3 regions of the Chryseobacterium sp. SIMBA_028 genome follow, and region 3 is predicted to be linked to each of the others. Evidence: riboswitches for the same ligand, from Rfam matches in the RefSeq annotation. Region 3 holds a riboswitch; each other region holds the start of a gene.
What was found. Region 3 has a riboswitch for S-adenosylmethionine ahead of SCA31_RS04350 (alpha/beta fold hydrolase). Riboswitches for the same ligand answer to the same signal wherever they lie in the genome.
Positions count from the first base shown of each region.

Region 1: linked by a shared signal. The riboswitch ahead of SCA31_RS05125 (SusC/RagA family TonB-linked outer membrane protein) and the one ahead of SCA31_RS04350 (alpha/beta fold hydrolase) in region 3 are both predicted to bind S-adenosylmethionine.
Region 2: linked by a shared signal. The riboswitch ahead of SCA31_RS16035 (TonB-dependent receptor plug domain-containing protein) and the one ahead of SCA31_RS04350 (alpha/beta fold hydrolase) in region 3 are both predicted to bind S-adenosylmethionine.

Region 1 covers NZ_JAWRWZ010000003.1:171,540-175,864, reverse strand. Annotated here, with positions in the region: gene SCA31_RS05135 (hypothetical protein) at 1-260, opposite strand, end outside; gene SCA31_RS05130 (type II 3-dehydroquinate dehydratase) at 312-719, opposite strand; SAM riboswitch class I at 963-1,059, shown strand; gene SCA31_RS05125 (SusC/RagA family TonB-linked outer membrane protein) at 1,143-4,079, shown strand; gene SCA31_RS05120 (RagB/SusD family nutrient uptake outer membrane protein) at 4,097-4,325, shown strand, end outside.
Region 2 covers NZ_JAWRWZ010000011.1:175,145-179,469, forward strand. Annotated here, with positions in the region: gene SCA31_RS16030 (APC family permease) at 1-496, opposite strand, end outside; gene SCA31_RS16035 (TonB-dependent receptor plug domain-containing protein) at 504-2,948, opposite strand; SAM riboswitch class I at 3,042-3,147, opposite strand; gene SCA31_RS16040 (T9SS type A sorting domain-containing protein) at 3,317-4,325, opposite strand, start outside.
Region 3 covers NZ_JAWRWZ010000003.1:14,251-18,575, reverse strand. Annotated here, with positions in the region: gene SCA31_RS04355 (MGH1-like glycoside hydrolase domain-containing protein) at 1-2,466, opposite strand, end outside; SAM riboswitch class I at 2,655-2,762, shown strand; gene SCA31_RS04350 (alpha/beta fold hydrolase) at 2,829-3,767, shown strand; gene SCA31_RS04345 (ACT domain-containing protein) at 3,772-4,325, shown strand, end outside.

The sequences.
Region 1 (4,325 bases), 160 kb from region 3:
TCGCTGTTTGAAAACTCAATTGTTACTTCTATAGCATCACATTTTGAATCATTAATTTCATCATCTATATGAATTGAAATGATTTCAGGTTCATTGTGCAAACTGAAATAAAATTTTGAATACCATTTAAGTTTGCTTTCATCATTGCAAATTCTCACATTTTCAGAATTTACTTCCTCAATAGTATAAGACTTTCTTTTTGTTAATTGATTAAAATATACCCCGACATTATTACAGTAAACATTGTCTTTTGTTTTCATAAAAAAGAGTATTACATTCTTAGTGAGGTGTATTTATTTATGTATTTGGATTTACTTTAAACTTAATAAAGCCAACCTATATCCATCCATTCCAAATCCGGATAAAACGGCATCAGTGTTAGCTGAAGTTACAGATTTTTGTCTGAATTCTTCTCTTTTGTAGATATTGCTGATGTGAACCTCAACCTTAGGTTTACGAATGTTCTTTAAACAATCGGCTATCGCATAAGAATAATGAGTAAAGGCTCCGGGATTGATCACTACGGCATCAAAATCATCCTCCTGAAGTCTGTTGATAATTTCTCCTTCAATATTAGACTGGTAATATTTTAATTCGTGAGAATGAAACTCGGATTTTAAATTCTCCAAATAAGCTTCCATGGAAACTGTACCATAGATTTCAGGTTCTCTTGTGCCTAGAAGATTTAAATTAGGCCCGTTTATAATCAAAACTTTCATTCTATAAAATTAAAAAGTTTTTTTAATTAAAGCTTATAATTTCTGCAACTCTTTGATTTTTATCCATTGAATTATATTTAATGATATTTATCATGTTTGAAAAATTGATAATTCCTGCAACTCCTTATTTTAATGGCTTTTAATATAATCTTATGTTAATTTTTGAAAATTTATCATGAGAAAATAATAAGTCTACTTGTTTTGTAGACTAAAAGTTTATAGCTTTGCAATCATATTTCGATCGGCTTATAGAGAAAGATGGAGGGAACTGACCCTATGAAATCTTGACAACCTGCTTCGCGTAAGGTGTTACATTCAGCCTTTAAAGGAAAAATAAGCATTTGGTTTATCGTATTTATCGATGCCCTTTGCTGACTTTTCTGCAAAGGGCAAAATTTTAATATATGATAAATAAAATTGATTATGATTAATAAAAGTTTAATTAATTCTAAAGTTTGGATTCCGCCAGTTGCTGCATTTTTCTTGGGAATCTTCAGCGTAAGTGGACAGAATTCCAAGCCGAAAAAAGATACACTTAAAGAAAAGGAGATTGATGAGGTAGTAGTGGTAGCCTATGGGAAAGCTAAAAGAAGCAGCTATACCGGTTCTGTGGCTACTCTTTCAGGGGACAAGATCAATAACAGACCGATCACCAATATTACCAAGGCATTGGATGGGCAGATCGCCGGAGTTCAGACTACAGGAGCTTCAGGACAACCGGGAGCGTTGTCCACTATTCGAATCAGGGGAATTGGTTCGGTAAGTGCTTCCAGCGACCCTTTATTTGTTGTTGACGGAATTCCTTTTGACGGAAATATAAACTCAATAAGTCCTAATGATATAGAATCCATCAGCGTTTTGAAAGATGCTACGGCAAGTGCATTGTATGGTTCAAGAGGCGCGAACGGGATTATTATCATTACAACAAAATCCGGTAAGAAAGGAGAAGCAAAGGTTAATCTTAATATTAGTCAGGGATTTTCCGGAAGAGCCGTAAAAGATTACGAACAGGTGAATACAGACCAGTATTTTCAATTATACTGGGAAGCGATGAGAAACGGATATCAGTCTGATAAAGTGAATGCACAGCAGGCAGGGCAGATGGCATCGGATAATATTGTTTCAGCCCTGGGAATTAACCCTTATGGAATTAATTATTCAAAACCTGTAGGGACAGACGGAAAACTATTGCCAGGAGCAACTCCTCTATGGAATGATGACTGGAGAGATATTTTGCAAAGAGTGGCTTCCAGAAATCAGGTAGATCTGGATATCAGTGGTGGAAGTGAAAAAAGCAATTACTTCTTTTCATTGGGGTATTTGGATGATAAAGGGATGGCCATTGAATCTGGTTTTAAAAGATATAACACCAGATTAAAGATCAATTCTGAAGTTAAAAAATGGTTGAATGTTGGTGTGAATTTAAGTTATACAAATAGTCTTCAGCAGGCCCCTACCTCTTCAGATTCCAAGTCGAGTAACATTATTAATGCCGCTAGATTCGTTCCATCATTCTATCCGTACTATGAAAGAAATGCAGATGGATCTTATGTGCTGGATGCAGAAGGAAACAAGATTTATGATTTCGGAAAATACAGACCTACGGTAGCACTCCAGAATCAGAATGCTGCGGCAAGCCTGCCTTTAGATAAAAATGATAATAAGGAAGATAACTTTTCAGGGAAAGGATTCATGGAGTTTACATTCCTTCCGGAATTGAAGTTCAAGACCAGTTTTTCTGTCGATTTAGTTAACTATAACGGACATTATTATACCAATCCACTTCTTGGACAAGGAAGTGAGACTGGAGGTTCAGTAACAAAATCCAATACAAGAACACTTTCTTATACCACCAGTAATATTCTTACCTATGATAAGAAATTTGGTAAACACCACATTAATGTTTTAGCAGGGCAAGAATTTTATAAATATGATTATCAGACTATTTCGGGAACAAGAAACCGTTTTGGGCTGCCTTATTACTATGAGCCGGATGCCGCTTCTTTATTGGTAGATTTTGGAGGGAATAGTGATAAATTAAGCTTGTTAAGTTACCTTGGGAAAGTGGAATATGATTTTAATAATACCTATTTCCTATCGGCTTCAGGTAGAGCAGACGGTTCTTCCAGATTCAGTAAAGATAACAGATGGGGGAGATTCTGGTCTGTAGGGGCTTCATGGAAAATTTCGAATGAAGAGTTTATCAAAAACCTGAATTTCTTCAATCAGTTAACGCTACGTGCGAGTTATGGTGGGCAAGGGAATGATAAATTATTGAGACCAAATGGAGAGCCGCTTTATTATGCGTATCAGGAATTATACAAAACCTTTAATCTGGGTGGAGAATCTGGAACAACATTAGAGAAAGCCGGTACACCAGATCTAAAATGGGAAACCAATCTCAACTTAAACGTAGGATTAGAATTTGCCATTTTGAATAACAGAATTAAAGGAAATATCGAATACTTTAAAAGAGAAAGTCAGGATCTTCTGTTTAATGTACCAGTTGCTCCATCTGTAGGAATCAGTGATTATCCTGCGAATATCGGAACAATACAGAATACAGGATTTGAACTTTCATTATTCACCACACCTGTTAGAACGGATAATTTCCAGTGGAATGTAGATGTGAACCTGAGTACTTTAAATAACAAAATAACCAAATTACCAAAAGGACCTCTTGTTGTAGGACAAACCAAAATGCTGAGAGAGGGAGGTTCTGTATATGATTTCTATATCCAGGAATGGGCAGGAGTAGATCCAAGTAACGGAAATCCGTTATGGAAAACAATTTCTCAGGATGCGAATGGAAATACGGTTGAGGGAACAACTTCTGAATACGCAAAGGCAACAAAAATATTACAAGGCTCAGCATTGCCTAAGCTGACAGGGGGTGTTAATACAAGTATTGCTTATAAAAACTTTGATTTTTCGGCATTATTGACATTCAAGATCGGAGGAAAAATTTTAGATACAGATTACACTTCTGTCCTGCATAACGGAAGTTCAGGAGGACGTGCATGGGGTGTTGAAATGTTGAATAGATGGACGCCGGAAAATACCCACACGGATGTTCCTGCCTTGAGTACAAGAACAAATAACTGGACTTCAAACTCTACAAGATTTTTATATTCAGGAACTTATGCAAGACTTAAAAATGTGAGTTTAGGATATACGCTTCCATCAGATTATTTTGAAAAAATAGGGCTTAAGAAATTCAGAATTTATGTTCAGGCAGAGAATCTTCTGACATTCTATAAGCATAAGGGAATGGATCCTGAGCAGGCATTGGATGGTACAACCTACTATAGATATCCTGCAATGAGAACAATTACATTTGGTCTTCAGGCAACTCTTTAATCTTTAAAATTGAAACAATGAAAAAATTAAAATATGTATCCCTTGTTCTAGTAGGATTATGGTCACTTACAAGTTGTGAAAGTGATTTGGATACAGCTCCAACTGATCAGTCTAATAGTGTAGAGGTTTTTAAAACAGCAGAAAATGCTGAAACAGTTATCAACGGAACCTGGGCAAAGTTTAATAATGATGGGACTACTTATGCCAATATTGGTTACTCAACTGTTTTAAGGGCAAGTGATGCCA
Region 2 (4,325 bases), on a different contig from region 3:
CCAAAATAACCAGTACAATAATAAAGGCTATTTTAATAAACGTGAAGAAATTATGAAATCGGCTTGAGGTTTTTAAACTGAATGACAAGGAAATGGCTACCAAAAAAATTGCTACAATGGCAAAACCGTTTCCAAAGGAAAAATCAAATACGGAGAGGTATTTCGACATTGCCAATGCCGCCAGCGCAACGGGTGCTGAAAACCCAATGATCAGGGAAATCCAGCTTATTAAATATCCAAATAAAGGATGATATGTTTCTTTAAGATAGATGAAATCTCCACCATTTCCCTTAAAGTGGGAGCCTAATTCCGCATAACAAAAAGCTCCGAACAAAGCGAGAATTCCCCCGATACTCCATAACAGAAAAATACTGTAGGTATTGGTAATATCGGAGAGCTGAAATCCCAAGGTAGTAAAGATTCCCGTTCCTATCATATTGGAAACTACGATGGCTGCAGCTGTTTTCCAGCCGATCTGATGTGAAGCAGTGCTCATTTAATGATTAAAAGTTAAAATTAAGTCTTCCGAAGAAATAGCTTCCCAACGTTCCCATTTGTACCGGCGCATATTTGAATACTCCATAATATGAATTTTTATAGACCTGAAGATCCGGAAAAACATCCAATACATTATTAGCCCCTACGGTAAAGTTGATATTTTTTGTGATATCATATCCCACACTAATATCAGTAACTACCTTTGGGGAAAATTCCTGAACTTCTCCAAAAGGGAAACCATCTCTTATAACTTTACCAAAGTAGGTATTTCTCACGAGAAAATTAAATTTTCCTATTCCGTAGTTCAAACCTAATGATGCTTTGGTCTTTGGGGAAAGGGTTTCAATAATATTAATCTGATCTGGACCAAAATATTGATCTCTTGGGGTATTTATATTTTCAGGAAAATGGAAGTCTGTAATCTTTGTTTCTGTATAATTTCCGGCAAGGTTTACATTCAAATTTCCACCACCCAATTTCCAATCATAGGAAACCACAACATCTACCCCTTTGGTTTCTGTGTCTATGGCATTGGCGAAAAATCGTCCGCTTTCTACCTCATTTCCCTTCCCTACTACATTCGGATCAGATAGTATTGGATCTGTAATATTCCCTGTAATAACGATTCGGTCTTTTACTTTAATAATATACCCATCTACTGTAATGAATAGTCCTTTTGCTGGTTTTAATGTAAATCCTGCGCTTCCGTTAAGTGAGGTTTCCTGCTTCAAACGATCAAAATTAAGAACATCAGCAGCTCTACTGTCATTATTAAAAATTCCTTTGGTAACAATCTTCAATCCGGTGGGAGAAATATCTGCATAGGAATTGTTAAAATACTGCTGTTGAAGTGATGGTGCTCTAAATCCTGTTCCTACAGCAGCCCTTACGGCATAGTTTTTCACAAATTCATATCTTATTGCCAGTTTTCCGTTCAGGCTATTTCCAAAGTCTGAATAATTTTCAAATCTTCCAGCAACATCTATATTTAATTTTTTATCTACATCATATGAAAAATCAGCATATACCGCTGTTGAATGCCTGTCCTTTTTCAATACGTTACGTGGAGAAAAGCCAATAAAAGATTGTGCTCCTCCTACTCCGCTCACCGTAGATCCATCCGCAGCAATGTTTCCGTTGACATCATATTGGGCATAAGAAGCTTCATCTCCAGCCTTAATCTGGTATTGTTCAAACCTGAATTCTCCACCAAATGCTATATTGAAATTCTTTATATTTTTGGAAACATCCAGATTAACTGTATTTTGCAGGAAACTATGTGCACCAGCGTAAAAACGAGTTGGTGATTTTGTTCCTAAGGAAGCATTATTGGTATTACTAATATTATAGTTGAATGTGTTGCTGCCAAATGTATTACTCAGATCAAGCAGCCAATTGTTCACATTATATTTTGCCCCTACAGCGTAGGAAATATCATAGATCTGAGATCCCAAGACTGCCTGAAAACCATTGGGATAGATAGATGAAACGACATTAGAGGTTTCACTCGGAAGTCTTCTGAAACCATATCCATTTCCTTCCTTGATACTGAAACCTCCAAATGAATACAATTTAAATTGATCATTCAAAGGGTATTCTGAATTAAAAAACAGCTGCCCCTGCCTGATTTGTGCATCTCCAACCTGAAAATTAAAATCATCTCGTGTCAACCCTCTTTCTCTGATGATGTCATCATCATTTTTTCTTGCAACATCTGGGTTATCAGCAAATTCATACGCAAAATTGTTTCCGAAAATATCAAGGTCATGATTTTGAGTTCTTGTTGTTTTTCCGCGGTGGCTTAACTGTAATGAAAGGTTCACAAAACCATCATTTTTCCCTAAAGAAGCGCCATAGTTGATACCTGCCTGATAGGTATCTCCATCATTTCTTCCACTTAATCCATAGGTTAAGCTTGCTGAAGCTCCGGTATTTTTTTTAAGGATGATATTGATAACTCCTGCAATGGCATCTGAACCATATTGTGCCGCAGCCCCATCCCTTAAAACTTCAATTTTTTCAATGCCAATAATAGGAATAGTACTTAAGTCTGTTCCTACAGAACCGTTCCCAACTGTATTCTGGTAGTTCACCAAAGAGGTGGTATGTCTTCTTTTCCCATTAAGCAATACCAAAACCTGATCTGGCCCCATTCCTCTTAAGGTCACAGGATCAATATGCTCTGTACCATCGGAAGCAGACTGTCTTACAGAATTAAAGGAAGGAATAACATAATTCAGGAGATCCTGAGCTGTCATTTGCGGTGATGATTTTTGAATTTTATCTATATTGATAACATCTACGGGAACCGGAGTATCCAGTTTTGTTCTTTTAGCACTACGGTTTCCTACGATAATAATATCCTCAATTTGTTTTCCTTTTTCTTCCTGCTCCTGGGCTGCAACTAAAATTGTCCCAAGCAGTACTACAGCTATACTTAGTTTTTTCATCTTTATTCTTGCCAATTAATACTATTCTCCACAGAACATTCTGCAGATACACAAGACTTCAAGAAATGGAATTCATATTAAGAATATTGACTTCACTTATCTCCCCCATCGGGTTGGAATTAGCACCTTTACACTTCTGGAATCGTGTTGGTTGCTAAGGTTTCTTTGGGCCAAATCCCTCCACCTTTCTTGATAAATCTACTGCAAAGGTAGACTATTTTTTTAAATATCCAAAAAAGGCACGTGCAGCCTGATAAGAAAAAAGGCCCATGAAAAATTTCATGAGCCTTTCAATAAAAGTAATTGTAATGAACTATCTTGTATGAACGAAAATTCTAAAGACTATTGATTTTGATCCTGAAAAAATATTATTTCTTCATGATTTTTTTAAACACAGATTGACCATTCTTTAATTTTAGCTCAATCATATATAATCCTTGCGAAAGTCCGTTCATATTGATTTGATTATCTGAAAACAATACCGCAACTCTTTGCCCAACGGCACTTACAACCTTTACTCCTTCAATTCCAGAATCAGTCTTTACCATAAGAATTCCATTGGTAGGATTTGGGTAAACATCAGTGGCTGAACGATTGACATGAGTTTCTGAGGTACCTAATCCGGCAGTTGTTTTAATACATCTTACTGACGCTCCCTGCCCTTTTGGTGCACCTGCGGCAGCATTGGTAATTGTGGCTCCTATATATAGATATTTGCCACCTGTTCCTGTAGCATTAGAGCTCCAAAAATAGCCTCTTTGTCCTACAAATGTAAATCCTCCCTCAGAACCTCTAAATCCTCCCATCGGCAATTTTAGACTTCCTTCAAAAGCTTTTGTAGGATTGGTAATCCCCTCAATTGGGAGAATATTTGCCCAATCAGCCTGTGTGGGTAATATCCATTCTGGGTCTATTGCCTTGCAGGGATCAATACCAACGGTCTCTGACACATCTGTTGAGTTGGATCCTATCCATTTATCTCCAGCTCCATTTGTTTCCCACCAAGCAGGAGTACCAGTAATATAAGAATTTATTCCCTGTAGCCCTTTTGGATTATTAATAATGGGAGATGATGTTGTAGATGAATTTCTCAACTGATGTCCGTCATCCCATCTTCCCCATTGAAATAGGTCTCCATAGGCTTCGGCATCATTGATTGCATTGGCAACCCTTGAGCTTCCAAGGTTTTGTCTAAGCCAAACTTTTCCGTCTCCTCCACGTACCGTAGTATAAGTTACGGGCTGACCCTGATATGTAAATGTAACACAACCAACATCTCCGGTATTACTTCCAGGATCTGTATTATTACAGCTCTGGGGAACTCCCGATCCCTGCTGTGCATATAGTGTACTTCCTGTGATGAGTATTAATATTATC
Region 3 (4,325 bases):
GTTTCCTCCATTAAAAGCACGTTGCCCATGTTCATCCTTTAAAAAGATGGAGCAAAGTCTTTTGCTTATATTTTGAGCTACTTCATCAAGGTTTTTCTTTTCACCACTTCCGGTTGGAAGTTCCACTTTCAGACTGTTCCCGTAATAATAATGGAAACGTTGTAAACTTTCCACGATCAGAAAATTAATAGGGAACCAGATGGGTCCACGCCAGTTGCTGTTTCCTCCAAACATTCGGCTGTCACTTTCTGCAGGGGTATAATACACCATATTTTCATTCCCATGTACAGAAAACACAAATGGGTTTTCCTCATATACCTTAGACATGGCTCGGATTCCATAAGAACTTAAAAATTCCTTTTCATCAAGCATTCTGGTTAAAACCTTTGTTAGCCTATTTTTACGAAGAATACTCATCAGGTGTTTTCTTCCTTGTCCTTCTTCATCCCAATGAGAAACAAGCTTGGTGAGTTCAGGTTTGTTTTTTAAGATCCATTCCATTCTGGTTTTGAAGTTGGGCATCTTTTCAAGCAGTCGGTGATCAACAATTTCTACGGCAAACAATGGAATTAACCCGACAATACTTCTCAATCTTAAAGAAACACTGTCTCCGTTCCCAAGTTGAAGAACATCATAGAAGAAACCGTCTTCCTCATTCCATAGGCCTTTTGTTCCTTCACCCAGATTCTCCATGGCCTCTGCGATATAAAGATAATGCTCAAAGAATTTGATGGCCATATCTTCATATACCTGATAATATTGGGCAAGTTCCATGGCAATTCGCATCATATTTAAAGCATACATGGCCATCCAGCTTGTCCCATCTGCCTGCTCAAGATGCTGGCCATCCTGTAGAACCATATTTCTATCAAAGGCACCAATATTATCCAATCCGAGGAAACCACCACCAAAAATATTCTTTCCGTTTTTATCCTTTCGGTTCACCCACCATGTAAAGTTCAGGAGAAGTTTTTGAAAGACTTTCTCCAAAAACAACAGATCCGGTTTGCCGTTATTTTTCTCATCAATTTTAAAAACCCTGAAGCAGGACCATGCATGTACAGGAGGATTCACATCACTCATATTCCATTCATAGGCAGGAAGCTGTCCATTGGGGTGCATGTACCATTCCTTGGTAAGAAGTAAAAGCTGTCCTTTCGCAAACTCTGCGTCAATGATGGATAAAGGAACACAGTGAAATGCAAGATCCCATGTTGCATACCAGGGATATTCCCACTTATCAGGCATGGAAATAATGTCCTTATTGTGGAGATGGTTCCATTCCGTATTTCTCACATATTCATTAAAATTTCTTGGAGCTTCAAAATTAGGATCACCTTTCAGCCACTTCCCGATATTGTAGTGATAAAATTGTTTATTCCAGAGAAGTCCGGCAAAAGCCTGCCTTTGAACATTTTTTTCATCCTCGTTTGTTGTATCGTTTTGAACTTCGCGATAAAACTCTTCAGTTTCAGCTATTCTGGTCCTGAAGATTTCGTCAAAGCTTTCAAAAGGTTCATCGCTTTCACTAGGACACAATCTGAATTCAAAAACCTTGGATTGTCCCCCTCCGATTAATTCATCAATCAGAAAAGAAGCCTTAGTCCCTTTTTTCTCAGGGTTTACCGTATTACTTTGATGAATAATAAAATCATTGATTCCATCTTTAAAATAGGAGTTTTCCGTTTGAGGGGCTCCGTATAATTTTGGAGTATTGGTTTCATTATCACAAAATATACTTTGAGCATTTGAGTTTCTGGAATACAACTTCTTAATGGAGATACTATCGTGGCCAATATCAATACTTCCGTCATGGGAAGCATTCATCTGTGCCTTATAAGTGTTATAGCCCCATTTCCAGTTGTTTCTGAACCAGGCAGTAGGTGCCACTACAATGGGTGCTTCATGTTGGCTTCTATTACAAATAGTAACTCTAGCCAGAATATCGTTGTGATCAGCCTTGCAGTATTCAATGAAAATATCAAAATACTCATCATGGTCAAAGATTCCCGTATCGAAGATCTCATATTCCGGTTCCTGTTTACTGCGTCGTCCATTTTCGGCAACAAGTTCATCATAGGGAAATTCATTAATAGGATATTTGTAGACCATCTTCATATAGCTATGAGTAGGCGTATTATCCAGATAATAGAAAATTTCCTTGATATCTTCACCATGATTTCCTTGAGGATTGCTCAATCCAAAGAAACGTTCCTTTATAATTTTATCTCTTTTATTCCAGAATGAAAAAGCAAAACAGAATAGCTGCTTTACATCAGAAATTCCGGCAATGCCTTCTTCTCCCCAACGGTAGGTATAACTTTCAGCATTATCATGATTGGTATAGTTCCATGCATTTCCATTGGTACTGTAGTCTTCACGTACATTTCCCCATTGCCGGTTGCTTACATAAGGTCCCCAGTTTTTCCATTTGGTATCTTGTAATCTTTCTTTTTCGGCGATCATATAGCATCATTTTTCCATACGAAGTTAGTTTTTTTGTAAAATAATTCCAATTCCTTTCATTTGAAGAATTATTAATATGGCCTTGAAATACTTGTGTTTAAGGGCTTTTTAAAATATTAAATTAATTTTTTTTTGATTTTAAAAGAAAAGAACTACCTTTGCACCATTCGTTCATTCAAATATTGAAAATGTTATCAAGAAAGGTTGAGGGATTAGACCCTATGAAACCTTAGCAACCCTTTGCGCAAGCAAAGAAGGTGCTACGTTCTACCAAAATTATTTTGGACAGATAACTTACTGAAGTTCTTTTCAGCCATTTCTTGTGGCATTTTCAATTGTATTAAAATAATAATATAATAGAATTGAAAACAGAACTAAACTATATTAATCTTTCGTATCAAACCTATTCCCAAAAGGAATACAATATCTCGTTAAGCTATGAGCTTTTCGGGAAAGACTTGTTTACAGCCCCTGTTATTCTAATTAATCATGCCTTAACCGGAAATTCAAATGTATCCGGAGAGAAAGGCTGGTGGAAGCAACTGGTAGGAGAAAATCAGATCGTGGATACGAGTAAATATACTGTTCTGTGTTTCAATATCCCCGGAAACGGATATGATCATTTTTTAATTGAAGACTATGAAGACTTCACCCCATCAGATATAGCCAATATATTTCTGAAAGGGCTGGAAGCTTTACATATCAAAAACCTATATGCCATTATTGGGGGCTCTCTTGGAGGAGGAATTGCATGGGAAATGCTTGCAAAGCAACCTAAGCTTGCGGAAATCTTTATTCCTATAGCCTGCGATTACAGAACTCACGATTGGCTTCATGCACAATGTCTGGTTCAGAAATTTTTATTGAATGATAAAGAAGAACCATTACAAAAAGCAAGAATTCATGCCATGCTGTGTTATAGAACTCCAGAATCTCTTAACGATAGATTTCAAAATAAATACAATCAGGAAAAGCAACGCTTAGAATCAGAAGATTGGCTGGTTTATCATGGTAATGCATTAAACGAAAGATTTAGTTTACAATCGTACAGGCTCATGAATCATTTGTTGATGAATATTAATGCTGATGAAACTGTGCTGGAGAAAATAGAAGCACGAATGCACATGATCTCCGTAGATACAGACTTATTCTTTCCTGCTTCTGAAATCCGAATGTGTTTTGAGAATTTAAAAAAGAAAAAAGAGAATATTTCTTATCACGAGATCCAATCTATGCACGGGCACGATGCCTTCCTAATGGAATATCAACAATTAAATAATATCATAAAAAACATTTTATAGAGTAATGAAAAATGCTAACGAAATAAAGTTTTTAAAGAACAGATCAATCGTCAAATTTGAAGGAGAAGATTTCTTGGGTGAAATCGGAATTGACGGACGAATTTTTAAAGCGCTTACTTTAGCGCGTATCAGTGTAGGAGTAATCTCTCAACAAGCCATAGAAAATGGAATTTCTATTTTGGTTCAAGAAAATGATGCAGAAAAAGCAGTGGCTTGTCTTATCGATGAATTTGAAGCAGAAAGAAAATCAGGAAAAGTTTCACAAATTTATAGTATTAATAATGTTTCTGTTATTGGTTTTGTAGCAGAAGACTTCAATAAAGTTTTTGCCGAATTGGCAAGAAACAACGTTTTTCCATTGCTTTTAAATCAGGTAGCAGGAGAAAACAGAGTGAATATTGTGGTGACTTCTTCACAGGATGAAAAAACAAAAAATATCATAGAGTCTGAAATTTTCAAAAAGCCAAAGCCCGTTCATCTGGCAATCATTGGGCATGGTAACGTGGGGAAAACTTTGATAGAACAGGTTCTGCAATCTTCGGAAGAAATCAAAAGACG